Regions from separate parts of the Methylobacterium sp. Leaf88 genome, predicted to be linked through region 3. Evidence: predicted binding sites of a transcription regulator. Region 3 holds the regulator's gene; each other region holds the start of a gene.
The links. Region 3 encodes LexA, which represses DNA repair genes until DNA is damaged. Its sites were predicted from a motif close to TGTTCNNNNTGTGTTCNG; they were not measured.
Positions count from the first base shown of each region.

Region 1: a site for LexA is predicted at 7,111-7,128, ahead of ssb (single-stranded DNA-binding protein). Genes of this name have one in related genera too.
Region 2: a site for LexA is predicted at 8,011-8,028, ahead of dnaE (DNA polymerase III subunit alpha). Genes of this name have one in related genera too.

Region 1 is NZ_LMMK01000013.1:98,364-107,796, forward strand. Features, by position in the region: gene ASF20_RS10615 (propionyl-CoA synthetase) at 1-1,498, shown strand, start outside; gene ASF20_RS10620 (NADH:flavin oxidoreductase/NADH oxidase) at 1,571-2,689, shown strand; gene ASF20_RS10625 (hypothetical protein) at 2,776-3,135, shown strand; gene ASF20_RS24615 (hypothetical protein) at 3,217-3,384, shown strand; gene ASF20_RS10630 (hypothetical protein) at 3,413-3,709, shown strand; gene ASF20_RS10635 (phosphodiester glycosidase family protein) at 3,824-4,630, opposite strand; gene ASF20_RS10640 (hypothetical protein) at 4,870-5,388, shown strand; gene ASF20_RS10645 (DUF4174 domain-containing protein) at 5,462-5,860, opposite strand; gene ASF20_RS10650 (NADP-dependent oxidoreductase) at 6,051-7,067, shown strand; gene ssb (single-stranded DNA-binding protein) at 7,274-7,834, shown strand; gene ASF20_RS10660 (DUF808 domain-containing protein) at 8,011-9,003, shown strand; gene aroQ (type II 3-dehydroquinate dehydratase) at 9,007-9,433, opposite strand, start outside.
Region 2 is NZ_LMMK01000024.1:114,163-123,595, reverse strand. Features, by position in the region: gene recO (DNA repair protein RecO) at 1-209, opposite strand, end outside; gene ASF20_RS14900 (hypothetical protein) at 339-755, shown strand; gene ASF20_RS14895 (gamma-glutamylcyclotransferase) at 860-1,579, shown strand; gene ASF20_RS14890 (HAMP domain-containing methyl-accepting chemotaxis protein) at 1,866-3,863, shown strand; gene dnaE (DNA polymerase III subunit alpha) at 4,266-7,775, opposite strand; gene ASF20_RS14880 (ABC transporter ATP-binding protein) at 8,186-8,899, opposite strand; gene ASF20_RS14875 (lipoprotein-releasing ABC transporter permease subunit) at 8,913-9,433, opposite strand, start outside.
Region 3 is NZ_LMMK01000015.1:56,948-66,380, reverse strand. Features, by position in the region: gene ASF20_RS11020 (alpha/beta fold hydrolase) at 1-553, opposite strand, end outside; gene ASF20_RS11015 (outer membrane beta-barrel protein) at 705-1,967, opposite strand; gene ASF20_RS11010 (FkbM family methyltransferase) at 2,313-3,143, shown strand; gene sfsA (DNA/RNA nuclease SfsA) at 3,176-3,883, opposite strand; gene ASF20_RS11000 (DUF937 domain-containing protein) at 4,047-4,832, shown strand; gene lexA (transcriptional repressor LexA) at 5,186-5,938, shown strand; gene ASF20_RS10990 (ComEC/Rec2 family competence protein) at 5,932-8,190, opposite strand; gene gltX (glutamate--tRNA ligase) at 8,385-9,433, shown strand, end outside.

The DNA.
Region 1 (9,433 bases), on a different contig from region 3:
TTCCGTGGTCTTCGGCGGCTTCGCCGCCAACGAACTGGCGATCCGCATCGAGGACGCCGCACCGAAGGTGGTGCTGGCCGCCTCCTGCGGCATCGAGCCGAGCCGCGTCGTCGCCTACAAGCCGCTCCTCGACGCCGCCCTCGCCGCCTCGGCGCACAAGCCGGCGGCCTGCCTGATCCTGCAGCGCCCGCAGGCGGCGGCCGACCTCGTGCCGGGGCGCGACCACGACTGGGCCGATACGGTGGCACGGGCGGAGACCGACGGCCGGCGGGCGGCCTGCGTGGACGTGGCGGCCACCGACCCGCTCTACATCCTCTACACCTCCGGCACGACGGGAAAACCCAAGGGCGTGGTGCGGGACACCGGCGGGTACTGCGTGGCGCTGGCCTGGTCGATGCCCAACCTCTACGCCGTGGCGCCGGGCGAGACCTACTTCTGCGCCTCCGACATCGGCTGGGTGGTGGGCCATTCCTACATCGTCTACGCGCCCCTCCTGCACGGCTGCACCACGGTGCTGTACGAGGGCAAGCCGGTGGGCACGCCCGATGCCGGAGCCCTCTGGCGGGTGGTTTCGGAGTCCGGCGCCGCCTGCCTGTTCACGGCCCCGACGGCGCTGCGGGCGATCAAGAAGGAGGACCCGCGCGCCGAGCGGGTGGGCGCCTACGACCTCTCGGGCTTCCGCTCCCTGTTCCTGGCCGGCGAGCGGGCCGACCCCGATTCCGTGGCCTGGGCCGAGCGCGCCCTCGGCCGCCCGGTGATCGACCACTGGTGGCAGACCGAGACCGGCTGGGCCATCGCGGGCAATCCCGTCGGCCTCGGCGGGCTGCCGGTCAAGCACGGCAGCGCCGGCGTGCCGATGCCGGGCTACGACCTCGCGGTGCTGGACGAGGCCGGCAAGCCGGTGCCCGCGGGCACGATGGGCACCATCGTCCTGCGGCTACCCCTGCCGCCGGGCTGTCTGCCGACCCTCTGGGGATCGGAGGCACGCTTCCGCGCGAGCTACCTCGCCACGTATCCGGGCTGGTACGACACCTCGGATGCTGGCGTCGTTGATGCCGACGGCTACGTCACGGTGCTCGGCCGCACCGACGACATCATCAACGTCGCCGGGCACCGGCTCTCCACCGGCGGCATGGAGGCGGTGCTGGCGAGCCACCCGGACGTGGCCGAATGCGCGGTGATCGGCATCCGCGACGCCCTGAAGGGCGAGCAGCCCTGCGGCTTCGTCGTGCTGAAATCGGGCGTCGCGCGCCCGACCCAGGCGATCGAGGGCGAGCTCGTGGCCCTGGTCCGCGCGCAGATCGGCCCCGTCGCGGCCTTCAAGCTGGCGCTCACCGTGCAGCGGCTGCCCAAGACCCGCTCGGGCAAGATCCTGCGCGGGACCATGAAGCGCATCGCCGACGGCGAGCCCTGGACCACCCCGCCGACCATCGACGATGCCGGCGTGCTCGACGAGATCGGCGCCAGCCTGAAGGACCGGGGGATCGGGGCCGGGTAGTCGGGCGGGCGGGTAGCCAAGCGCGCGCCGGCGCGCCACCTATGCGGGGATGCAGCCAAGCCGGAGCCCCGCATGACCGCCCGCCTGTTCGAGCCCCTGCGCCTCGACAACCTCACCCTCGAGAACCGGATCATCGTCGCGCCGATGTGCCAGTACTCGGCCCATGCGGGCCAGGCCGGCGACTGGCACCTGATGCATCTCGCTCAGATGGCGATGTCGGGGGCGGGGCTCCTCACCCTGGAGGCGACCGCGATCTCGCCGGAGGCCCGGATCTCGCCCACCGACCTCGGGCTCTATTCCGACGAGACCGAGCGGGCGCTGGGCCGCGTCCTCGACGCGGTGCGAGGCTACGCGCCGGTGCCGATCGCCATCCAGATCAACCATGCGGGCCGCAAGGCCTCCAGCCGCGCCCCCTGGGACGGCGGCGCGCAGATCGACCCCGAGGCACCGGATGGCTGGCGCACGGAAGCCCCCTCGGCCCTGGCGCACGGGGAAGGCGAGGTGGCGCCGCACGCCCTCGATTCGGAAGGGCTGAAGCGCATCCGCGACGGCTTCGTCGCCACTGCGCGCCGGGCCCTGCGCCTGGGTATCGAAGGCTTCGAGCTTCACGGGGCGCACGGCTACCTGCTGCACCAGTTCCTGTCGCCGCTCTCCAACCAGCGCACCGACCAGTATGGCGGCCCCCTCGCCAACCGGATGCGGTTCCCGCTCGAATGCTTCGAGGCGGTGCGGGAGGCCGTGCCGGCGGGCAAGCCGGTCTGGATGCGGGTCTCGGCCACCGACTGGGTCGAGGAGGGCTGGACCCTTGAGGAGACGGTGGAACTCGCCCACGCCTTGAAGCGCCGGGGTGCCGCCGCGATCCACGTCTCCACCGGGGGCCTCTCCACGCAGCAGAAAATCCCGCTCTCGGCCGGCTATCAGGTTCCGTTCGCCGAGCGGATCAAGACCGAGACCGGCCTCACCACCATCGCGGTCGGGCTCATCACCGAGGCCGCCCACGCGGAATCGATCCTGGCCGAGGGCCGGGCCGACGCGGTCTCCCTGGCGCGCGCCCTGCTCTACAACCCGCGCTGGCCCTGGCACGCGGCGGCCGAACTCGGCGCGCAGGTGCGCGCGCCGCGGCAGTACTGGCGTTCGCAGCCGCGCCAGTTCAAGGACCTCTTCACCGATACCCAGCACGGACAGCGCTGAGCGGCCCCCCGCGAAACCTCAAAGGCCCCGACCGCTTTCCTTCAGTCACCCCGCCGAAGCGGGCGTTTCCCGAGAGATCACGCAGCATGGACGACGACGACGTCACGACCTTCGCGGTGGAACGAGTCCGCCTCGACATCGAGAACGGCATCACCCTGATCTCGGGGGCCGACGACGAGGAGGAGCCGGCGGGCTACTTCATCATCCAGATCGAGAAGGGCGATCCCGACGGGCCGCTGATCGAGGTCTTCGGCGAGGACCTGACCCAGTCGGACGGCGTCACCCGGCTCGAACTCGGCCTGCGCCACCTGCAGTTCGCCTTCGACCCGCGCAGCACCATCGGGGCCGAGATGCCGTCCGTCCGCATCGAGTCCCGCACGGAGATCCCGGAGGGCGTACGCGCCCGCCTGTCCGTGGCGTTCGGCAAGCGCGCGAAACGCGCCTGAGACCCGGGCTTGCGCGAAGCGCGCCTGAGACCCAGGCCAGCCCGCGTAAGGTTCAGCAGCAGCGAGGCGAAGAGGCAGTCCGTGGCGATCAAGGTCGGCGACTACGTCGCATCCGAGGACAACGAGGCCACCATGACGGTGGTGGCCCTGGAAGGGGACCGGGCGCTCTGCCGCTGGTTCGTCGACGGCGACGTCGACGGCGACGAGAGGCAAGCCTGGATCGACCTGGCAGCGCTGACCGTTCTGTAGACGGGGCGGCACCGGACCCGGAGGGAACATGTCCGAGATCGAGGAGAAGCGGCGCGAGATCGCCGAGCTGATCGCGCTGGAACTCGGCCTCGGCGACCTCGAAGCCCTGAGCGCGGCCAACCGCGCCGCCGTGGACCGGCAGACGGCCGAGACCATCGCGGGCTGCGGGGCGGACAGCCCGGAGCCCGCCGACTGCACCGAGGCCAACATCCGCCTGCGCGGCCTGCTCCAGCAGTACCGCGCCCTGCAGATCCTCCGCAGCGACGAGGCCGATGCGCGGCTGGCGGAGGAGGGCGAGGTCTTCGGCCGCGAGGACGATGCCTGATATCGGCTCCGCTCGATCGAAGCGGTGCCCGGATCGGCAGGCCTGCGCGGCGCTCGAGCGAAGCCCCGATCCGCCATCCCGAAGGGATCGGACGGATTGGGTCTGAGCGGTCCCTCAGCGCGCCACCGCCCCGACCATCGGGCCGAGGGGGCGGCTGAGGTCCAAGCGGTTCATCGACGGGGCGTAGAGGCTCGACACGCTGCCGTCGAGGAAGAGCGCGTTGCGGCAGCCGAGGGTGTCCTTGTACAGGCGCGCGAAGGCGCCGAAGCTCACCGGCCGCTCCGAGATCGCGAACACGGCGGTGCGGCCGTCGTCGCGGACCCCGACCCCGTTGCGGATCTTCTGGCTCGGGCCGTCCGCGGAGATCTTGGGGTGGATATGCCCGTCCACGACGAGCATCGGCCCCGACTGCGTGGCGAAATCCAGCTTCGGGGCGCTGCGCAGGTAGCGGCCCGTCTCCATCACGCCGGCACGCTCGCCCTTCACCCAGAAGATGCCGTTCGGCTTCAGGTGAAAGTTGCCCGGCCCGTTGGCGGTGGAAACGCCCTTCAGCTCGCGCCCGTCCTCGATGTAGAGCCCGACCGGGGCCTGGCCCTTGTCGTACATGCCGGCATTCATGGCAAAGCGCAGGGACGCCCCCTGCTTCTCCGCCAGGGTCGAGAGCGAGGAATAGGGCAGGCCATCGGCCCCGAGCCAGAACAGCCGCACCCGCTCGCGGCGCAGGTCGACCGTGCACACGGTGTAGGCCTCGCCCTCCGCCTGGACGGCCCGGCAGGGCGCCGGGGCAGGGGCGGCCGCCGGCGCGGCCCTGGCCGGACCGCCGAGGGCGAGGCAGGCGGCGCTCAGGAGGGCGGCGCGCAGAAGGGCGGGGACCGGGAAACGGCGTATCCGAACGCGAGCCCGCACGACATCCTGCACCATGGTCACCCGCATCCCCCTCGACCGCGCCCGCCGGAGGATCGTGGCGGCCGGCCCCGCTTCCTCGCCCGAAACCCCGGGCGATTTCAAGGGCGGCCCGATGTCCGGGGCGACCACCGGGGCCAGGCAGGGCTCGGCGCGCTTCACGATGACGGGAGAGTCGAAACGCGCATGAACCCTTCCGGGTGCCACTGCGTTTGTGCGTCCAAGGGGACGTTTCGGCTTCTTTCGGAGACGATGTGATGAAACGAGTTGTTCTGGCCTCGGCGGCCATGATCGGCGCGCTCGCGATGATTCCCGCCACCGCGGAAGCGCGCGGCGGGTTCGGTGGCGGCGGTTTCCACGGTGGCGGCTTCCACGGCGGCGGATTCGGAGGCGGCGGCTTCCGGGGCGGCTTCGGTGGCGGTGGATTCAGGGGTGGCTTCGGCGGCGGCGGCTTCCGCCATGCCGGCTTCGGCTATCGCGGCGGCTTCGGCGGCTATCGCGGTGGCTTCGGTGGCTACCGCGGCGGATATTACGGGCGCGGCTACGGACGCGGCTACGGCTACGGGCTCGGCGGCCTGGGTCTCGGCGTCGGCCTCGGCCTGGCGGCGGGAGGTCTCTACGGAGGCTACGGCCCGGGCTACGGCTACGGCTACGGCTACGCCCCGGTGGGCTACGGCGCCTACGATTACGGCTACGGCGGCGGCTGCTACACGGTCCCGCGCGTGCGCTGGACCCCCTACGGCTACCGCCGGGTGCTGGTCGAGCGCTGCTACTGATCGGATCGCCTGATCGGCGTTTTTCGAGGGGCCGCCGCGTGCGGCCCCTTTTCGTTGGCCGCTGGTCCGCGCCTCAGCGACGCCTCTCCTCCCGGCGCATCGGCATCGCGTCGATGGTCTCGAACAGCGCGTCCGCCGGGATCGGCGCCGTCGCGGTCCGCTTGGCCTCGCCGTCCTTGCCCACCAGCACCACGCGAAACCCGTCCGCGGGGAGCCCGAGGACCGCCCGCAGGCGCCGTGCCTCGGTCGTGTCGCCGAACGCCTCGCGGATCACGAGATCGCGCTCCATCATGCCGGCTCGGGCTGTCTCGAGCGCGGCACGCTGGGCCGTGACCCGGGGATCGCCGGGCTCGGGCGCGGAGATCACCAGAACCCGGGACCTCCAGCGCTCGCGCGCCAGCGGGTTCTCCGCCGCCTGGGCCGCCGTGACGCCGAGCAGCATCGCCCCGATCGTTCGCCATCCGCGCGCCATCCCGATGTCTCCCGTGCCCGTCGCCGTTCCGGGACAACGCGCGGAGGGGCCTCCGGACCCGTCGCCCGACCCGCACGGAATTGTCATCGGCTGCCGCCGTCCCATCTGTCGGGAGATCTCCCGACGGGCGCGTCCACGGCGCGCCCGCCGCCTCTCGCGAACCCCATCGCGAAAACCCTGGAGCCGCCCCATGACCCACGTGAATCGCCGCATCGTCCTCGCCGCCCGTCCGCACGGTGAGCCGAACGCCTCGCATTTCCGGCTCGAGGAGGCGCGGATGCCGGTGGCGAAGGCGGGCGAAGTGCTGCTCGCCAACCGCTGGCTCTCCCTCGACCCCTACATGCGCGGACGCATGAGCGCGGCGAAATCCTACGCCGAGCCGGTGGCGATCGGCGATACCATGGTGGGCGCCACCGTTGCGGAGGTGATCGAGTCCCAGCACCCCGACTACCGCGTCGGCGAGACGGTGGTGGGCTTCGGCGGCTGGCAGGACTTCGCCGTCTCCGACGGCCGTGGCCTGCGCTGCCTCGATCCGGACGCCGCCCCCGTCACCACCGCCCTCGGCATCCTCGGCATGCCCGGCATGACGGCCTATACGGGCCTCCTGAACATCGGCCAGCCCAAGGCCGGGGAGACCGTGGTGGTGGCCGCCGCCACCGGACCGGTGGGCTCCCTCGTCGGGCAGATCGCCAAGCGCAGGGGCGCGCGGGCGGTGGGCATCGCGGGCGGCCCCGAGAAATGCGCCTTCCTGCGCGACACCCTCGGCTTCGACGCGGCCATCGACCACCGCGCCGAGAACTTCCCCGACGCGCTGGCCGCCGCCTGCCCCGACGGCATCGACGTGTATTTCGAGAATGTCGGCGGCGCTGTGTTCGACGCGGTGCTGCCGCTCCTGAACAACTTCGCCCGCATCCCGGTCTGCGGCCTGGTCTCGGGCTACAACGCCACCGAGCTGCCGCCCGGCCCCGACCGGGTGCCGGTGCTGATGCGCGCGATCCTGTCGAAGCGCCTGCATGTCCAGGGCTTCATCGTCTGGGACTTCGCCGCCCAGGAATCCGCGTTCCTGCAGGAGGTCGGGGCCTGGCTGCGCGACGGCCTCGTGGTCTATCGCGAGGACATCGTCGACGGTTTGGAGAAGGCTCCGGAGGCCTTCGCGGGCCTGCTCCAGGGCCGCAATTTCGGCAAGCTCATCGTCCGGATCCGCTGAGCGGAGGGCAGGGCGCTTCCCTCGGGACGCCTTGCCTCACGGATGGAACAAAGATAGAACATTTGGGTCGGCAGACTCCCTGAGAGTCACGGGGACATCCCGCCGACCGCGATTGCCGCCGGGGCCCGAGAGGCCCATGACAGGGCGGCGTCCCGGTCTTTCGGGGCCGCAGCGCGCAGTGAGATCGATCGGTAGGAGAGAGCGGCATGGCCGGCAGCGTGAACAAGGTGATCCTGGTGGGCAATCTCGGGCGCGACCCCGAGACACGGCGCCTCGCCTCCGGTGATCCCGTGGTCAACCTGCGCATCGCCACATCGGAGTCCTGGAAGGACAAGATGTCGGGCGAACGCAAGGAGAAGACCGAGTGGCACTCGGTGGTGATCTACAACGAGAACCTCGCCCGCGTGGCGGAGCAGTACCTGCGCAAGGGCTCGAAGGTCTACATCGAGGGTCAGCTCCAGACCCGCAAATGGGCGGACCAGTCCGGCGTCGAGAAGTACACCACCGAGGTGGTGCTCCAGCGCTTCCGGGGCGAACTGACCCTTCTCGACGGCCGCAGTGGCGGCGGTGAGATGGGCATGGACGAGGAGAGCGGCGGTCAGATCAGCCGTGGCGGCGATTTCGGCGGCGGCGGCGGTGGTGGCGGACGCGGCGGGGATTACGGCGGCGGTCGCCCCTCGGGCGGCGGCGAGCGCCGGCCCGCCTCGGGCGGCGGTGGCGGCGGCTCGAAGCCGAACTTCGACCTCGACGACGACATTCCGTTCTAGGGTCGACCCCGCGTCGTTAAGGGTCGACCCCGCGTCGTTGATCGCGCGGGACGCCAGGTCCCGACGGTCATCGGCGCGGCTCCGGGATCAAATCGCCGCCTCGTTCGTCTCCTGTAAAGGCCAAGCTCGCCGCGCCATCCGGCGCGGGGACTGTGGCCGGCTAGGCAGGGGTTCCCGTGAGCATCGGACTGATCGCGCTTCTCGATGACGTCGCGGGTCTCGCCAAGGTGGCGGCGGCCTCCCTCGACGATGTCGCCGCCCAGGCGGGCCGCGCTGGCGTGAAGGCGGCCGGCGTCGTCATCGACGATGCCGCCGTGACTCCCCGCTACGTGGTGGGCTTCGCCGCCGAGCGCGAATTGCCCATCGTCGGCCGCATCGCGCTGGGCTCCCTGCGCAACAAGCTGCTGTTCCTGCTGCCCGCCGCCCTGGCGCTCGGCGCCTTCGCGCCCTGGGCGATCACGCCCCTGCTGATGCTCGGGGGGGCCTATCTCTGCTACGAGGGCACCGAGAAGGTCTACGAGGCGCTGTTCCCGCACAAGGCCCATGCCCACGCGGCGAAGCGCGACGAAGCGGCCGGCGATGCCCAGGCCCTGGAGGATCGGAAGGTCTCCAGCGCGATCAAGACGGACTTCATCCTCTCGGCCGAGATCATGGCCATCACCCTCGCGGCCCTGCCCGAGGGCTCGATCTGGATGCGCGCGGCGGTCCTCGCCGTGGTGGCGGTGGGGATCACCGTCGCGGTCTATGGCGGCGTCGCCCTGATCGTGAAGGCGGACGATGCCGGGGTCGCGATGGCCGCCAACGGGTCGCGCTCGGCCTTCGGCAGCCTCGTGCGCGGCCTCGGCCGCGCCCTGGTCAAGGGCATGCCGGGCTTTCTCAAGATCCTGGCCATCGTCGGCACCGCCGCGATGATCTGGGTCGGCGGCGGCATCCTGGTACACGGCCTCGAGGGCTACGGCCTGCCCCAGATCGGCCACGCCATCCACGCCGTGGCGGCCGGGGCGGCGGGCGTCGCCGGTCCCCTCGCCGGGACGGTCGAGTGGCTCGTCACCGCGGCGGGCTCCGGCCTCGTCGGTCTCGTGGTCGGCGCGGCCCTGATCCCGGTGACGAGCTTCCTCCTGGCACCGGCCTGGAACAGCCTGGCCCGGCTGCGGACCCGGGCCGCCTGAAATCTAGGAGGCACCGCGCAGGTGGGCGATGTGCCGAACCGCGAGTTCGTAGCCATGTGTGCCGAAGCCCGCCATCACGGCGGTCGCGGCGAGCGAGACGTAGGAGTGCTGGCGGAAGGCCTCGCGCCGATACACGTTCGAAATGTGGCACTCGATGATCGGCACCTCGCAGGCGTTCAGGGCATCGAGGATCGCGATCGAGGTGTGCGTGTAGGCACCCGGATTGATCACGATCCCAGCCGAGCCCACCCGGTAGGCCTGGATCCAGTCGATGAGCTGGTGCTCGGCATTGCTCTGGTGACAGGCGACCGCGAGGCCGAAGCCGGCGGCCAGGGTTCGACACCGGGCTTCCACGTCCGCCAGCGTCTCGTGCCCGTAGATGTGGGGTTCGCGCTGGCCGAGAAGGTTGAGGTTCGGGCCGTTCAGGATC
Region 2 (9,433 bases), on a different contig from region 3:
GCGAAGGCGCCCAGGCTCTCGTCGAGGCGCGCCCGCCAGGTGGCCTGCACCCGGTTGCCGGCCTGCAGCACCGGCTGCATCCGGCGCGAGCGCCCGCCATGCACGAGCCCGAGGTGGCGGCCGTGGGTCCGGGTCATGAGTTCGAGGATGACGCTGGTCTCGCCCTGGCGGCGCAGGCCGAGCACCAGGGCCTCGTCGGTCCATTGCATGCCCGTGTCTTACGGCGCCGTCGAGACGATGCAAGCGCGCTGCGTCCATTCCGGTTGCAAGTGAACGCGGTTTCCCCCAAGGCGGGAAATTCGATAGGCTCGCCATCACACTGAGTCGAGCCTGCCCCGATGTCCCTGCCCGTGCGCGCGGCCCGCCGCCGCCCCGCCCTGGTCCTCGCCGCCCTGCTGCCCCTCGCGGCCTGCGGGCCGCGGGCGGGCATCCCGACGCCCGCCGCGACCGCGCCCCTGCGGGAACGGCTCGCCGCCTTCGCCCTCGGGCAGGCCGCGTTCGGCGCGGTCTCGCTGATCCCGGTGCGGTTCGCGCACAGCCGGGTCTCGCAGCCGTTCCAAGACGCCGGCCGCACGCTCTACTGCCTCTCGAGCCGGATGACGGGACGCACCTTCGGCCGCGCCGAGCGGCCGAAGATCGTCGTGCAGGAGGCCGGCGGCGTCCTCACCCGCGTCGACGAGGATCCGGAGATCTGCGAGGGGCACCGGACCGAGCCGCTGCCGGAACTGGAGGCTTTCGCGGCCGGCCGGGGCTGAGGCACGCCCCCCGGCGCGGCCGGTCTTGCGCTTCGGCGCGGCCGGTCTTGCGCTTCGGCGCAGCCGGTCTTGCGCCCCGGCCTGCCCGGTGGTTCGCTGGCCCCATGCCCGACCAGCCCCTCGCCCTGACCCTCGCCCTCATCGCCCGTGCCCATCCGACGCCGGTGGCGGACGACGCGACGGCCCTCGCGCTGCTGAGCGATGCCGAACTGGCCCCGGGCCTCGCCGCCGCCCTCGCCGCCCGGCCGATGCCCGCGGAGGGCTTGTGGGTGTTCGGCTACGGCTCGCTGATCTGGCAGCCGGAATTCGCCTATTCCGAGCGCCGGGTCGGCACCGTGCACGGCTATCACCGGCGCTTCTGCCTCCTCCAGCGCCGGTTCCGCGGCAGCGTGGACAATCCCGGCCTCGTCCTGGCCCTCGATGCGGGCGGCTCCTGCGAGGGGGTCGCCTTCCGGCTGACCGGTGCGGAGGCCGCCGAGACCCTGCTGCCGGTCTGGCGCCGCGAGATGCGCGGCAACGGCTATCTCGGGCGCTGGGTCCCGGTGGAGACGGCCGCCGGCACGATCCAGGCGCTGACCTTCCTGGTGAACCCCGAGAGTGACCGCTACACCGGCCCGATCCCGGACGACGCGATCGCGGACCGGATCGCCGCCGGGGCCGGCCATCTCGGGCCGAGCGCCGAGTACCTGTTTCGCACGGTGGCCGCCTGCCTCGAGGCGGGCATCCGCTGCCCGCACCTCCTCACCCTGCAGGCGATGGTGGCGGAGCGCCTGCGGGCGCGAGTCCGGGCCGGCACCGCCGGCCCGTCGGCGGCCGGCGCCTGACGCGCCCTTTCGGACCCTCGACGCGCGGGTTCCGCCGGAACGACGGGGCGTGGCGCGCGGGTGGGGCGTCGGGCGGTCCGTTCGTTCGACCCCGATCGACCGGACATGCCCGCGATCGGTGATCCGCGTGACGTTGCTGGTCCAAAAATGCTCACCCTGATTGTATAGCTGGACAATATTAGTTCAGATAGATCTGACGATTTAGATAGATAATGTAATTTAAGACATTTTTATTGGTCAACACCTAGGAGACATGCACAAACCACGCAACGGATCAGGCCTCTCGATGACATACGGTATCCGCGCTCGCCTCTACGCCGGATTCGGCAGCCTGATCCTGATCACCGGCGGAATTGGCCTGACCGCGCAGTATCAACTCGGCTCCATCGTGGCCGAATACGCACGGGTCGCTCGCCTCGAGGAGGGGGCACGCAACGTCTTCGCGATGAACGGCCTCGCGGAGCGGCTGTCCGGGCAGGCTCTGGATCTGCAGTCGAGCCAGACGCCCGATCAGATCGAGCAGGTCGAGCAGACACGCCAGGCCATCACCACGGTGCTCCAGCGCCAGGTCGACATCGCGGTGTCGGAGGAGCGGCGCGCGATCTACGCCAGCATGCGGGACCAGTCTGCCGCCCTGAAGGACGATATCCAGCGCCTCGGACAAGCCGGTCTGGCGCTGACGGACAGCAAGACCAAGCTGTTCCGAACCGGCGACGAGCTGACGCGCGTGGCCGGCCTCCTGATCTCCGACATCCGTCAGAACGGGTCCGCGGCGCAGATCGCTCAGGTCGCGACGGTCGACAGCGCGGTGCTGCTGATGCGGGTCGCGAACTGGCGTTTCCTGGCCACCCGCGATCCCCAGGGTCCCGCGACCTTCGCCACGAACAGCCTCAAGGCCGACACCGCCATCAGGACGCTGAAGGAGCTCGACACGGGCGGCGCGTTCACGCGTCCGATCAAGCGGTTGCAGGACACGGTCGCCGCCTACATCGACGCCTTCAACGCGGCGGCAGCCGCCATCGAGGCGACGCGGGCGGCCCATGACGACACGCTCAAACCGCATGCGGCGGCCCTGATGCAGGCGGGCCTGGGAGTCCGGGCGAAGATCGAGTCGGCCGTGAGCGAGATCATCGCCGACACGGACGCGAGCGTGAGCCGGGCCCGCGTCCTGCAGATGGCCTTCGTCGGCCTGGCGCTGGCGGTCGGCGGCGCCCTCGCCGTCCTGATCGCCCGCAGCATCATCCGGCCGATCTCCGGCATGACGGACGCGATGAGCCGCCTGGCCGCCGGCGAGACGGCCGTCACGGTGCCCTCGCAGACGGCGGGGGACGAGATGGGCGCGATGGCCAAGGCCGTCGACGTGTTTCGCCAGAACGCCATCGCGCGCATCGACCTGGAGGCGCAGCAGGTCGCCGCGCTGTCGGCGCGCCAGCGCCGGGCGGACCGGGTCGACGAGCTCGTCCAGAGCTTCGAGCAGACCATCTCGGGCAACATCGGCATCGTCACCTCCGCGGCGACCGAACTCGACGCCACGGCCCGGTCGATGACCCAGGTGGCGGAGAGCACCAGCGGGCAGGCGCTCGCCTCGAGCGCGGCCGCGCGGGAAACCGCGACGAACGTGCAGACCGTGGCCGCGGCCGCCGAGGAGATGGTCGCCTCCCTGCAGGAGATCGAACGCCAGGTTCAGCAATCGAACGCCGCCGCCGGTGCCGCGGCCCGCGAGGCGGAAGCGACGGACGCCAGCATGGGCAGCCTGATCCAGGCCGCCGACCGGATCGGAGAGGCCGTGACGATGATCTCCGGCATCGCCAGCCAGACCAACCTGCTGGCGCTCAACGCCACCATCGAGGCGGCGCGGGCCGGCGAGGCGGGACGCGGCTTCGCGGTGGTCGCCGCGGAGGTCAAGGAGCTCGCCGGCCAGACCGCCCGGGCCACCGACCAGATCGGCGGGCAAATCGCGGCGATCCAGCAGGCGACCGCCCAGGCCGTCGCGGCCATCCGCCAGATCGGCCAGACCATCGTGTCGGTGAACGCGATCACCGAGAGCATCGCCGCGACGGTGGTGGAGCAGACGGCGGCCACCGGCGAGATCTCCCGCAACGCGGCCGAAGCGGCCCGCGGAACCCAGGACGTCTCGACGAACGTCGCCCAGGTCCTCGCCGCCTCCGGCGACACCGGCTCCGCGGCCCAGCAGGTGCTGATGGCGGCGGGCGAACTCTCGGTCCAGTCGGTCACCGTGCGCCAGGAGGTCGAGGGCTTCCTCGCCGCCATCCGCGCGGCGTGAGACGGCTCCGCTTACTCACACCGGGGCCTTGATCGGGCTAAGTCGGAGGCGCGCAGGACAGGCCCGCGCACCCCCTGATCGGAGCCCGGATCCGGCCTCCCGAAGCCCGGCATGCCGAAGGATCGATCGGGTCCGATGCGATAGGGCGTCCGCGCGATCCCTCCGGTGGGGTGGGTCGAAACAAGCCCCCGCTTTCATCCGGGAGAGGGTTGGGGTGAGGGGTTCGCCCCTCCGACGTGGTCACGCGCCTTACCCCGTTCCCCTCCCTCCAGGAGGGGGACCTGCGCGAGAGGCGCCGGAGGAATCCACCGAAGACCGTCCAAGACCGGATGAGCGGAAGCGTCGGTCGGGCTCCCGGCCCGGCCGATGCGAGGCCCGGTGCCCGAGGGCCGGGCCGGCGCCTCAGTTCACCTCGACCTGCACCACGCCCGGCACCGCCCGGAGCGCTCCGGCGATCTGGGGCGTCGCCTGGTACCGGCCCGGCAGCTTGACCTCGACCTCGCGGGCGCCGTCGAGGAGGAGGATCAGGGAGACCTCGCCCTCCCCGCGCACCTGCAGGCGCTGCTGCACGGATGGGATCGGGCGCTCGTCCTGCAGGTAGACGCGCATGCCCTTCTGGTGGCGGGCCACCGCCACGTCGAGGGGCTCGGCGGTCATGATGCGGGCGCGCACGTCCTCGCCCTCGAGGTTGGCCTGGAGCTGGAGCACCAGCGGCCGGCCTGGCTCGAGGATCTCGCGGTACTGGCCGAGGCCCTCCGAGAAGATGATCGCCTCGAAATGCCCGGTCTGGTCGGACAGGATGACGATGCCGAGCTTGTTGCCGGTCTTGGTCCGGCGCTCCGAGCGGTCGAGCACCGAGGCCGCCACGCGGCCGACGCTGGTGGTGCCGGCCCGGACGGCGCGGCAGAACTCGGCCCAGGTCTGGACCCGGAGCTTGCCGAGGAGGTCGCCGTACTCGTCGAGGGGATGGCCCGACAGGAAGAAGCCGATCGCCTCGTATTCCTTCTTCAGCTTGTCGGCCATCGGCCAGGGGTCGTAGGGCGGCACCCGCAGGGTGACGTCGGCGGCGGTGATGCCGCCGAACATGTCCTCGATGCCGGTGCTGGCCGCCTCGGCCGCCCCTTGCGCCAGCTTCATCATCGGTTCGATGGCGGCGCAGGCCCGGGCGCGATCCGGCTCGATGGTGTCCATGGCGCCGGCCGCCACGAGGTTCTCCAGGGTGCGCTTGTTGAGCATGCGCGGGTTGAGGCGGCGGGCGAGGCAGGCGAGATCCTTGAAGGGCCGGTCCCCCCGGGCCTCGATCAGGGCCTCGACCGCCCCCCGGCCCACGCCCTTGATCGCCGCGAGCGCGTAGTGGATGCGCCCCTCGCGCACCTCGAAGCCGACGCCCGAGGTGTTGATCGAGGGCGGCTCGACGGTGATCTTCAGGCGCTGGGCGTCCTGGCGGAACTCCGCCAGCTTGTCGGTGACGTCGATGTCGAGCTGCATCGCGGCGGCCAGGAACTCCACCGGATGGTTCGCCTTGAGGTAGGCGGTCTGGTAGGTCAGCAGGGCGTAGGCGGCGGCGTGCGACTTGTTGAAGCCGTAATCGGCGAACTTGGCGAGCAGGTCGAAGATCTCGTTGGCCTTGGCCTTGGTGAGGTCGCGCTCGACGCAGCCCTTCACGAAGCGGTCGCGCTGGGCGTCCATCTCGGCCTTGATCTTCTTGCCCATGGCGCGACGGAGCATGTCGGCCTCGCCGAGCGAGTAGCCGGCCAGGACCTTGGCCACCTCCATCACCTGTTCCTGGTAGACGATGATGCCGAAGGTCTCCTTGAGGATCGGCTCCAGCTTCTCGTGCGGGTACCAGCTCGCCTCGTTGCCGGCATCGCGGCCGAGCTTGCGCTCGCAATAGACCGGGATGTTGGCCATGGGGCCCGGGCGGTAGAGCGCCACCAGGGCGATGATGTCCTCGAAGCGGTCGGCCTGCATCTCGACCAGGGCCTTGCGCATGCCGGCCGATTCCACCTGGAACACGCCCACCGTCTCGCCGCGCTTCATCGGCGCGTAGGTCGCCGGGTCGTCGAGGGGCAGCGAGGCGAGATCCACGATGATGCCGCGCCGGGCCAGGAAGTCCGTGCAGCAGCGCAGCAGCGTCAGGGTCTTCAGGCCGAGGAAGTCGAACTTCACCAGGCCCGCGGCCTCGACCCACTTCATGTTGAACTGGGTCACCCGCATGCCGGTCTTCGGGTCGCGGTAGAGCGGCACCAGCTGTTCGAGGGGACGGTCGCCGATGACCACGCCGGCGGCGTGGGTCGAGGCGTGCCGGTGCAGGCCCTCGAGCTTCTTCGAGATTTCCATGAGCCGGGCGACGATCGGCTCCTCCTCGATCGCCTGCTGGAGCTTCGGCTCGCCCTCGATGGCCTGGACCAGGGTGACGGGATTGGCCGGGTTCTGCGGCACGAGCTTGGTCAGCTTGTCGACCTGCCCGTAGGGCATCTCCAGCACGCGGCCGACGTCGCGCAGCACGCCGCGGGCCAGCAGGGTGCCGAAGGTGATGATCTGCGCCACCTGCCGCTCGCCGTAGCGCTGCTGCACGTAACTGATCACCCGCTCGCGGCCCTCGACGCAGAAGTCGATGTCGAAATCCGGCATCGAGACGCGCTCGGGGTTGAGGAAGCGCTCGAACAGCAGGCCGAAGCGCAGCGGGTCGAGGTCGGTGATGAGGAGCGACCAGGCCACCAGGGAGCCGGCGCCGGAGCCGCGGCCCGGCCCCACCGGAATGTCGTGGTCCTTGGCCCACTTGATGAAGTCCGACACGATCAGGAAGTAGCCGGGAAACTTCATGCCCACGATGACGTCGAGCTCGAAGGCGAGACGGTCCCGGTAGACCTGCTCGGACATGCCCGGCGCGGTGCCGTGCTGGGCGAGGCGCCGTTCGAGGCCGGCCTCCGCCTGCCGGCGCAGCTCCGCCGGCTCGTCGAGGGGGGGCGCCGCCGGGACTTCGGGGGTGCCCTCGGGGGCGGCGGCGTCGAGGGCGGCGACCACGCCGAAATTCGGCAGGATCGGCTTGCGGGTGCGCACGCGGTAGGCGCAGCGCATGGCGATCTCGACGGTGGCGTTCAGGGCGTCCGGCAGGTCGGCGAAGAGCGCGGCCATCTCGGCGCGGGTCTTGAAGCCGTGGCGCGGGGTCAGCTTGCGGCGGCGGTCGTCCGAGACGAGGCGGCCGTCCGCGATGGCCAGCAGCGCGTCGTGGGCGTCGTAGTCGCCCTCCCGGGCGAAGAACGGCTCGTTGGCGGCCACCACCGAGAGGCCGTTCGTGTCGGCGAGCCGCAGCAATTCCCGCTCGACCATGCGCTCGTCGGGCAGCCCGTGGCGCAGGATCTCGACGTAGAGGCCATCCTCGCCGAAGGCCGCGCGCAGCTGCGCCAGGCGGCCGGCGGCGAGTTCGGCCCGGCCCTGCCGCAGGGCGCTGTCGAGGGGCCCGGTGGAACCGCCCGTCAGGGCGATCAGGCCGGCGCTCGACTCGGCCAGGGCCTCGACGCCGACCCGGGGGGCGTCGCCCAGCGCCCCGTCGAAATAGGCGCGGCTCGCCAGACGCAGCAGGTTGCCGTAGCCGGTCTCGTCCTTCGCCAGCACGACGATGTTGGCGCAGCCGGCCTGGCCCTGCCCGACGCGCGCCATCGGATCGGGCGCCTCGAAGGCGACGGTGAGCTGGAGGCCCGGGATCGGCTGGAGGCCGGCGCCGGCGGCCTTCTCGGAGAATTCCAGCGCCCCGAACAGGTTGTTGGTGTCGGTGAGCGCCAGGGCCGGCTGCCGGTCGGCGAGCGCCGCCTTCACGATGTCCCCGACCTTCAGGGCCCCTTCCAGCAGGGAGAACGACGAGTGAACGTGGAGGTGGACGTAAGCCGGGTCTTTCAGGATGCGCGCCATGAGACCACCAGCCCGAGTCGTGGTTTCCAATCCATGAGAATTCAGGGCCCGGACGCGTTTCCCTGTGGACCGCGCGACCCCTGTGACCCCGCCGCAACGCTAACGCAAGGGCGCCAGTGCGACAGCCCAGGCGGCGATGGACATCGCCAGGAGCCCGAAGGCCATGAACTCGACCGCACCCGTCAGGATCATCCGCTTGAACATTGGCCTCGCCTTTCGTTGACGCCCCGAGTTTTGTTCTTGTTTTGTTCTATGTAAAGCGAAACTCGTCGGCGCACCGCATCGTGGTTACGGCCCGGTAAATCCCGTCGCCTTGGCCAGCGGTCGCGGATCGGCCCCGCGTGCTCACGCGAAGGCGTCGGACCTCCGCGGCCCAGCGATCCGCCGCCATTGATACCCGTGCCCGGCCCTCAGGGCAGCTGCTCGATCAGCCCGTCCCGGATCGTCACGCGCCGGTCCATGCGGGCGGCGAGATCCATGTTGTGGGTGGCGATCAGCGCGGCGAGGCCGGAGGCGCGCACCAGCGCCACCAGGATGCCGAAGACGTGGGCGGCGGTGTGCGGATCGAGGTTGCCGGTGGGCTCGTCGGCCAGGAGCAGGCGCGGGCCGTTGGCGACCGCGCGGGCGATGGCGACGCGCTGCTGCTCGCCGCCCGAGAGTTCGGCCGGCCGGTGCTGGAGGCGCTCCTTGAGGCCGAGGAAGCTCAGGAGTTCGTCCGCCCGCGCCCGCGCCTCGCGCTGCGAGAGCCCGCGGATCAGCTGCGGCATCACCACGTTCTCCAGGGCCGAGAATTCCGGCAGGAGGTGGTGGAACTGGTAGACGAAGCCCATCTCCTCGCGCCGCAGGCGGGTGCGCTCGGCATCCACCATCGCGGCGGTCGGACGGCCGCCGATGTAGATCTCGCCGCCGTCGGGGCGCTCCAGCAGGCCGGCGAGGTGCAGCAGCGTGCTCTTGCCGGCCCCCGAGGGCGCCACCAGGGCGACGAGCTCGCCCGGCCAGATCGCGAAATCCGCCTGGCGCAGGATCTCGAGGGCCCCCGCCCCTTGGGCGTAGCGCCGCTCCACCTTGGCGAAGAACAGGGCCGGGACCGGCTGCGCGCCGGGCGCCTCGGCTGTCGTGGTCATGGATGCTCGGGCCTCAACCGTAGCGCAGGGCCTGCACCGGATCGAGCCGGGCGGCGCGCCACGAGGGATACAGCGTCGCGATCAGCGACAGGGCGATGGAGGTGACGACCACCACGGTGATCTCGTTGGCGTTCATCTCGGCCGGGATTTCGGCCAGGAAGCGCACCGTGGGGTCCCAGGCGGAAGGGAACAGCACCCGCTGGATCCCCTTGATGTTCATCGTGATCAGGATGCCGAGGGCCAGCCCGCTCAGGGTCCCCACCACGCCGATCAGCGCGCCGTTGATGAGGAACACCCGCATGATGGTGCCGGGGGTCGCCCCCATGGTGCGCAGGATGGCGATGTCGCTGGACTTGTCGCGCACGAGCAGGATCAGCCCCGAGATGATGTTCAGGGTCGCGACCACGACGATCAGGCTGAGGATCAGGAACATCACGTTCCGCTCCACCTCCAGGGCGCCGAAGAAGGTCCGGTTGCGCTGGCGCCAGTCGGTGAGGAGCACCGGGCGCTCGGCCGCCATCTCGAGGTCGGGCC
Region 3 (9,433 bases):
GGCGCGAGCCGCGCATACAGGCGGCCAGGGCCCGCAGGTCGCTCTTCGTCTGCTCGGCGAAGGTGCGGAACGCGGCGGCCGTCGGGTTCGGGGCCGGTGCGCCGGGCTCCGCCTCCAAGGCCTCGGCGATCCCGTCGGGCAGGCCCTTGCCCTCGATCAGATGCAGGCCGAGACCGCCGAGCAGCAGCGAACGGACGCGCTCCGGCGCATCGAGAGCCAGGAACGCGGCGATGCGCGCGCCCATCGAGTAACCCATGACATCGGCCTTGGGGATCCCGAGATGGTCGAGGAGGCGGCGCGCGTCCTGGGCCATGAGGTCCGCGCCGTAGACCTCCGGATCGTAGAGCTTCTGGCTCTCGCCGTGCCCCCGGTTGTCGAAGGCGATGGTGCGGTAGCCGGCCTGGGTCAGGGCCCGGACCCAGAGCGTGTTGACCCAGTTCACCGCATGGTTCGAGGCGAAGCCGTGGATCAGCAGGACCGGGTCGCCCGACCCGCCGACGGCGGGGACGTCGATGTAGGCGAGGGAAACACCGTCGGAATCGAAGCGCTGCATGGGCTCGGGCCTTATCGGTCGGGGCATGGTCCCGCCTCCTTGAACCGTCGGGCGCGTGGACGGAAGCCCTCCGGTGGCGCATGGGCGCACATGAAAGCGGCGGCAGGTTGCCCTGCCGCCGCGTTTCGCCGAACCGGATCGTCCGATCGGATCAGAAGGTGATGCCGGTCTCCAGCATGTAGCGCTCCTGCGAGGTCTTCAGGCCGCTGCGGCCGAAGCCGAGGCCGGGCGTGATGTCGTAGAGCTGCACGGTCGAGAACTCGCCGCGGACGAAGTAGCGATCGAAGGTGAAGGTCGGGGTCACGGTGAAGGAGAAGGCCGAGCTGCCGGCGCCGTAGAGCACCGAGGTCTGACCGAACGGATTGTTGCGGTTGCCGCTCTGGCTGATGTACTCCACGCGGCCCGCGAGGGCGAAGTTGTCCGTGAAGGCGTAGCTGGCGAGGAGGGCGCCGCCGATGGTTTCGGCACCGGCGAGGCCCAGGACGGCGTTCTGCTCCACGTTGGTGTACTGGACGTACGGCGTCACGATCCAGGGACCGTCCGCATAGGTGTAGTTGGCACTGATGATGCTGCTGTTCTGCAGCGAGACGGGCGTGGCGTACTGGAAGCGAAGGCCGCGACGACCGAACGGGTCCGCGAAGTCGAAATTGGTGTAGCTGGAGAAGTGCGTGCCGCCGTTGATGCCCACCGTGTTGGCGGGGTCGATCTTGTAGGTGATCGCACCCGTGACCCAGTTGATCTCGCCGGAATAGAAGCCGTCGGTCGCGGCGAACGAGGCCGCCCACGGACCATCCGAGTAGTTCACCTGCACACCCTGGTTGATCACGTTCTCCTGACCGAAGAGGAGGCCGCGGGAGATGTTCAGGTTCTGGAAGGTGAACGGCAGCTCGGAGCCGATCAGGGTCGGCATCCGACCGCCCTGGATCGACCAGTTGTCGTTGATCACGTACTTTCCGAACACGATCGGCGCCGGGGAATACAGCAGGTCCGTCTGGTCGAAGGTGCCGTAAATCGGCAGGCCGAGGCCGGGGATCGAGTAGGCGCCGAAGGCGGCGTAGAACTGGAACGGGCCGTCGGCCTTCTGGATGAAGCCCATCAGGTTCGAGACGTCCACGCGGCCGGCCCGGTCACTCGGCAGCGGAGCGGGCGAGAACGTGTACTGGTTGGGCTGGGTGTAGAAGTAGCCCGTGACCGCACCGCCGACATAGACGTCGCCGAAGGCGCCGAGCGTCAGGCAGGACGGGTTCGGGTTCTGCTTAATGACGCCGCCATAGGCCGGGAAGGTGATCTCGGCCTTGCACGGCGCGGGCGGGGCAGGGACCGCCAGCACCTTCGCCGGCATGTCGGCCGCGAAGGCGCAGACCGAGGACAGCAGGACGGCGGAAAGGGCGAGAAGCGAGCGCTGCATGGCGATGGGAACTCTGCGGGAGGATCTGCGTTGGGGCGACGTTCTCAAAGGTTCCCGTTTACGGCAAAGCTATCCTTTGTGCAGACGCCTATTTTTCGGGCAATCGAGGCCGCTCGAACTGGGTTTCGGTCGTGGTGTTGCCGCAATGGAACAGGTCTGAGCACCAGATCCGGTCTCGACGATTGTCCTCTGCTTCCGAAGTGGCGCGACGGTCAGGTCTGATCTGCGGCCGACCGCATTCGCCCGGAGGGGGCGCTGCGGGCTGATCGGCCCGGAATGTCCGGGACCTTTCGATCCTCCCGCGGCGGCGTCGCTTGCCGCCGCGTCCGTGCGCTGGCATCAGCACGCACGATGAAAGACACGCAGCCCTACGGCACTTACGCTCCCACCGGCCTCGTCGCGCGCATCGCTCGGCAGACGGGCCGGATCTCCTACGCGAGCTGGGCCGGGCGACGCCTCGCCCTGTTCCTGCGCCGCGTGGCGATCGGGCTGCTGCGCGGCGCCCCTCTGGACGTCGAACGCTACGGCGCCCGCATGCGGCTCTACCCCTACAACAACAACTGCGAGAAGAAGGTGCTCTTCACGCCGCAGTTCTTCGATCCGGAGGAGCGCGCACTTCTCCGGGCGAAGCTTCAGCCCGGCTGCACCTTCCTGGATATCGGCGCGAATATCGGTGCCTACGCGCTGTTCGTGGCGGCCTTCGCGGGGCCGCGCGCCCGGATCCTGGCCGTCGAGCCGCAGCCGGACGTGTTCGACCGCCTGACCTACAACATCGCTCAGAATCCGTTCGGAACGGTCAAGGCGGTGGCCTGCGCGGTCGCCGACAAGGCGGGGGAACTCACCCTGTTCGTGGATCCCCGCAACCGGGGGGAATCGAGCCTGAAGATCGTCGGGACGAACGAGGGCGCGCAGATTCGTGTGCCGGCCGTGCCCCTGCTCGATCTCGCCCTCGGCGAGGGCATCGCGCGCATCGACGCGATGAAGCTCGATGTCGAGGGCGCCGAGGACCTGATCCTCGAACCCTTCCTGCGGGCCGCCCCCGCGAGCCTCCACCCGCGGCTGCTCATCGTCGAGAACGGCACCGACCAGTGGCAGATCGACCTGCCCGCCTTGCTCGAGCAGCACGGCTATCGCCGGATCGCTCGCACCCGCCTCAACCTGATCTTCGAGCGGGCCGACTGACGGGCCCGCGCGGTTCTTCTGGGACGCGCGCCCTACAGCACCGGGATGGCGTCGGCCACGGCGATGCCGACCGGGTCGATGCGGCAGCGATGGGCGTGGACGGCGACGCCGGCCGCCCGAGCGGCCTGAAGCGCCCGGTCGAAGGCAGGATCGAGGTCCCGCGCGGCGTCGAAGCGATCCGCCCACATCTGCACCACGATGATGACCATGGCACGGCCCCCGGCCTCGACGACGGCCGCGAGGTCCGTCATGTGGCGGGCGCTGCGGGCGGCGACGCAATCGGGAAATTCCGCGAGGCCGGGGCTGCGCATCAGGTGACAGTTCTTCACCTCGACATGGCAGGGCGGCATCCCCTCCCCCGTGGCGAGGAAGTCGACCCGGCTTGCCCGGGCGTAGCGGACTTCGGGCCGCAGGCCCGTGTAGCCGGCGAGGCAGGGCAGGCCGCCGGCTGCGAAGGCCTCCGCCACCAGGGCGTTCGGCCGCATCGTGTTGATGCCAACCCATTGCCGGCCGCCGGGCAGATCCGCCTCCACCAGTTCCCAGGAAAAGGGGAGCTTGCGCGTCGGGCCCCGGACGTCGGACAACAGGGCCCGCGCGCCCGGCACCGCAAGTCCCAGCATCGCCCCCGGGTTGGGGCAATGGGCCGTGATCACGGACCCGTCGGCAAGCTGCAGATCGGCGAGAAAGCGCTTGTAGCGACGCAACAGGCGCGCCTCGATCAGGGGCGAAGGGAAGCGCATCGCGGGTCCGGGGCAAGAAACGGGTTGATACGGGCCCCCGTCGACGGGGAATCGGGCCGTCGTGAGGCGCCCGGGCTGGTCAGTACCGACCGGATGCGACAGAATTCGCGCGGCGCGCCCGGGTCGATGACCGGGAAAGCCGCAGTTCGTCCGCGAGGCCGCCATGTTCAATCTGTTCGACATCCTTCAGGCGCAGGCGGGCCCCAACGCGCAGGGTTTCGGACGGCAGTTCGGCTTGTCGCCGGAGCAGAGCCTGCGCGCGATGGAAGCCCTGCTTCCGGCCCTCACGATGGGGCTGCAGCGGAACGTCGCCCAGGATCCGACCGGCTTCGCCCACCTCTTCAATCTCGTCGGCCCCGCCGCGCAGAAGTCGTCGAGCGCGACGCCGCAGATGGACATGCTGGTCCAGCAACTCTTCGGCTCGCCCCATCTGAGTCAGGCCGTTCTGCAGCAGGCCGCTGCCGTCAGCGGCGTGGCGATGCCGGCCTTGAAGCAGATGCTGCCGATCATGGCCGGCATGGTGGTGGCGGGGATCGTCCACGTCATGATCAACCAAGCGCCTGCCGCGGCGCCGGTCCCGCGCGCCGAGGCGAACCCCTTCGGCTTCCCGCCCAATGCCTGGTCGGAGATGATGCAGGCGTTCCTGAACTCCGGCGCCAAGGCCCCGAAGCCCGCGACGCCCTCGCCCCAGGCACGGCCGCGTGCGGCGTCGAAGTGGCTCGCGGCTTCGCCCCGGCCGGAGTCCGCCGCGCCGGACAGGTCGGCCACGGAAGCGCCCTTCGACGTGATGCAGCAGATGTTCCAGACGGGCCTGGAGGTGCAGCAGGAGAACGCCCGCGCGATGCAGCGCCTGTTCGATACCTTCTGGCAGGATCCCCGTAATCCCACCGAGACGGGCGGCAACGGTTCGGGTGACCGGCCCAAGGCAGGACGCACCGGGCAGCGCTAGCCGAAGACCCGCCGTCGGCGACGCCGACAGAGGACGGCAGAGAACCGATCGTCGCCGGGCCATCGACCCGAGGGCGCTGCGCCCGGGCGCCCTGCCGACCGGTTCCGACGCCGGCCGTCCAACTCGTTCGTCGGATCGGGGCACCACTCGGTCGCAGCGATGGCCGCAGCGGCAGGCCGGCGTGGCGCTCGGGCGACGCCCGGATCCGCCCTTGCCGAGGGGATCGAACGGATCGGGTCCGAGAGGCTTGAGATGGGAACCCTTGCAGAACACTTACGGAACGTTTAACGTGTTCGTGGTTTGTTTCTAGTGCCACCCGCCGCGATCCGTGGCGCTAACGAAGAGTGTCCCGCATGTTGACGCGTAAGCAGCTGGACCTGCTCCAGTTCATCCAGCTTCGGATGCGCGAGAGCGGCGTTCCCCCGTCGTTCGACGAGATGAAGGATGCCCTCGACCTGAAGTCGAAGTCGGGCATTCACCGCCTGATCACGGCCCTGGAGGAGCGCGGCTTCCTGCGCCGGCTGCCCAACAGGGCGCGGGCCATCGAGGTGATCCGGATGCCGGAGAGCCTCGGGGGGAATGCGGGCGCCCCGCGCGCCGCTCCGGCCTCCGAGGTTCGCCGCTTCACGCCGAGCGTGGTCGAAGGCGGCAAGGGCAAGGGCCTGCCGGCCGGCGCATCGGTGCCCCGACTGCCGACCACGCAGGCCACCGACGAGAGCGGTCGGGCCGTGACCATCCCGGTGATGGGTCGGATCGCGGCCGGTACGCCCATCTCGGCCATCCAGGAACAGAGCCATTCGGTGACGATGTCGCCGGATTTCCTGGCCGGTGGCGAGCATTACGCCCTGGAGGTGCGCGGCGATTCGATGGTCGATGCCGGGATCCTCGACGGCGACCTGGTGGTCATCCGCAAGCAGGACACCGCCAATACGGGCGACATCATCGTGGCCCTCATCGACGACGAGGAGGCGACCCTGAAGCGCCTGCGCCGGCGTGGATCGTCCATCGCCCTGGAAGCGGCGAATCCGGCCTACGAGACGCGGGTCCTCGGGCCGGATCGGGTGCAGATCCAGGGACGTCTGGTCAGTCTGGTGCGCCGCTACTGAAGGGGGTCCCCGTCCGGTTCATCGCCGGACGGATCCGACGGGTCGCGGGTGCGATCGGGGATTTCCGGTAAGACCGACGCAGGCGGTGTCGAAGATGGCAAGGACGTTCCCGGCGGGAACAACGGCTTGCGCAAAGGCGTCGCACGCCAGGGCACGACATCCCCGGGATGCTTCGCGGAGGCGAGGGACGGCCCATCGCGGGTGAGGCGAATCGCGGTCGCACCGTGCGATCCCAGGAAATCCCGGTCGATGACGATCGATGCGGCGCAGCCGCCGGGCGCGGATTGCCGGGTGATCAGGATGTCGGCCCTGGCGCAGTCCTCTCCGAGGGCACGCTTGTCGGTGGTCAGGGCGAGCACGCGGCCGTCGGGTGTGGTCAGGGTACAGCCCAGGCGATCGCAGCGCGCGCCCTCGAACCCCGTGACGTCCTGCACCCGTCGGTCGTCTCCATCGGCCTTGAGCCATTGCGCGAGCACGAAGGGGGGCGGCCGGCCAAGGGTGGCGAGCCGCCCATTGCGCTGGCGGATGGCGGCGCCCGCCCCCTCCCGATCGACGTAGATGTCGTAGCGATCCGGGGCAGCCGCACAGGCGATGCCGATCGCTGCCGGAATGAGGCCGAGCCAGCGCAGCGACGAGGCCGGGAGCGTCAGGACGATCAGGGCGGCGGCCAGAAGGCCGAGGGCCCCCGTGCCGAAGGCCGGGACCACGACGACGGCGTTGCCGAAGCCCGCGATCCAGGTCGAGATGGTCAGCATCCCCCGCACCGCCAGGCCCATGGCCCACCAGACCGGCTGATCCAGCGCGAACGGATAGGCGAGGATGCCCAGAACCGCTGACGGCATCACCGCCAGGGAGACGAGCGGCAGGGTGAGCGCATTGCCCACCAGCCCGAAGGGCTGCACCGTCTGGAAGTGGTAGGTGGCGAAGGGCGCGGTGGCGATCTGGGCCACGAGCGTCGTGGCCAGGGTGCCGACGACCGCCGCGGTCGCCAGGGCGAAGATCCGGGGGAGCAGGCCGGCACCGTCGCGCTGCCGCCCGCGTCCGGCGATCAGCGGCGCGCAGGCAATCAGGCCGGCCACCGCCGCGAACGACATCTGGAAGCTCGGGCCGAGGAGGCCGTCCGGCTCGCGGGCCAGGGCGATCAGGGCGGCGAGGGCCAAGTTTCGCATGCTGAGCGCCGGGCGGTCGACCAGGATCGCGCCTAGCATCACGAGGGTCATGATCAGCGAGCGCTCGGCGGCGATGTCCCAGCCGGAGAAGACGCAGTAGGCCGTCACGCCCACCATGGCGACGGCAGCGGCGATCTTCTTGATCGGCCAGTGCAGTGCCGCGAACGGAACGAGGGCCAGAAGCGCCCGCACGAGCCAGAACACCACGCCGGCCGCCAGGACCATGTGAAGGCCCGAGATCGAGACGACGTGGTAGATGCCGGCGGCGCGCAGGATGTCGTTGGTCTCGGGGCTGATCAGGCCGCGCTTGCCCGTCACCAGGGCCGCCGCCACCGCTCCGGCCTGTCCGCCGTTGGCGTCGGTGATGCGGCGCGTCAGGGCGTTGCGGGCCGCGTCGACGGCGGCCGCGAGGCGGATCTGCCAGTCCGCGCTCTCGGCCGGCGGCCGCAGGTCGACCTTGCCGACGAGGGAGCCCACCGCGCCGATCTCACGGAAGAAGGCATCCCGGGCGAAGTCGTAGCCTCCGGGGCGGGCGGCTTCCGGCGGCGGAAGCAGGCGCGCGGTCGCGGCGATGCGGTCGCCCGGCTTCAGGGTATTCGCCTTGCGGTAGGAGACCCGCACCCGGACCGGGCGGACCTCGGCGCCGAGGGTGCCAAAGCTCTCGACGCGGAGGATCAGGCGCGCCCCCTCCTCCCGCTCGTCCAGCCCTTCGATGGTGCCCACCAGCGGACCGATCGTGGTGCGGGCGAGGATCGGCCCGTCGACCGAGCGGACCCGCGCGGCGGCCGCCGCGAAGCCCAGGAGGGCGGCGACGGCGGCGAGCACTAGGGCCAGGCCGAACGGGCGCGCCACGAGGAGGGGCGTCGTCGCGGCGAGCAGGGCGGCGGCCGCGAGCGGCGCCAGGAGCGACGGCGTCCCCTGCGTACCGAGGAAGAACGCGAGGATGCCGCATCCGAACGCGACGGCGAGCCAGGCGAAGAGCCGGCGCTGCTCGATCTCGCGGGTCCATCCCGCCCGGAACCAGTCGCGGATCGGCCCGGCGCCCGGGCGACGCGCGGCGAGGTGGCGCGTGATGCGCCCCATCGCCGCCATCGCCCGCGCCTGCGCCATCGCGAAAACCTCCGGGCGTGCGTCCGTGACCGGGAGCCGGCGATGCGCCCTGCGATCCTGGGAACGGGACGATTCCTTAACGTGTGCCCGCGCGCATGCTACACGCGCGGTTCCGGGCCGGTCGATCCGCTTCCCGCCCGAATCACGAGCCATTCAAGTCCAGATTGATGTCGTCAGCCGTCGTCACGCGTTTCGCGCCCTCGCCCACGGGCTACCTTCACATCGGCGGGGCTCGCACGGCCCTGTTCAACTGGCTCTATGCCCGCCGCTTCGGCGGCCGCATGCTGCTGCGCATCGAGGACACCGATCGCGAACGCTCGACGCAGGGCGCCATCGACGCGATCCTGGACGGCATGCGCTGGCTCGGGCTCGATTGGGACGGGGACGTCATCTACCAATACGCCCGCGCCGCCCGTCACCGCGAAGCCGCCGAGAGCCTGCTGGCCTCCGGCCACGCCTATCGCTGCTACGCGACGCCCGACGAACTGACGGCGATGCGCGAGGCGGCCCGCGCAGAGGGGCGGCCCCTGCGCTACGACGGCCGCTGGCGCGACCGCGACCCGTCCGAGGCGCCCGCCGGCGTCAAGCCGGTGATTCGCCTGCGCGCCCCGACCGACGGCGAGACCGTGGTCGAGGACGGCGTGCAGGGCCGGGTCGTCTGGCAGAACAAGGATCTCGACGACCTCGTCCTGCTGCGTTCGGACGGCAACCCGACCTACATGCTCGCCGTCGTAGTGGACGATCACGACATGGGCGTCACCCAGGTCATCCGCGGCGACGACCACCTGACCAATGCGGCGCGCCAGCGCCAGATCTCCGATGCCCTCGGCTGGGAGGCGCCCGCCATGGCGCATATCCCGCTGATCCACGGCGCGGACGGCGCCAAGCTGTCGAAGCGGCACGGGGCCCTCGGCGTCGATGCCTACCGAGACCTCGGCTACCTGCCGAGCGCCCTGCGCAACTACCTCGTGCGCCTGGGCTGGAGCCACGGTGACCAGGAGGTCTTCTCCACCGAGGAGATGATCGCCGCCTTCGACCTCAATGCCATCGGGCGGTCGCCCGCGCGCTTCGACTTCGCCAAGCTGGAAAACCTCAACGGCCTCTACATCCGTGGCGCGGCCGATGCGGACCTCGTCGCGGCGATCGACGAGGTGCTGCCGGCGCTCGGCCCGGCACGGGGGATCGCGGTGCCCATGAGTCCGGCTCTGCGGGAGAC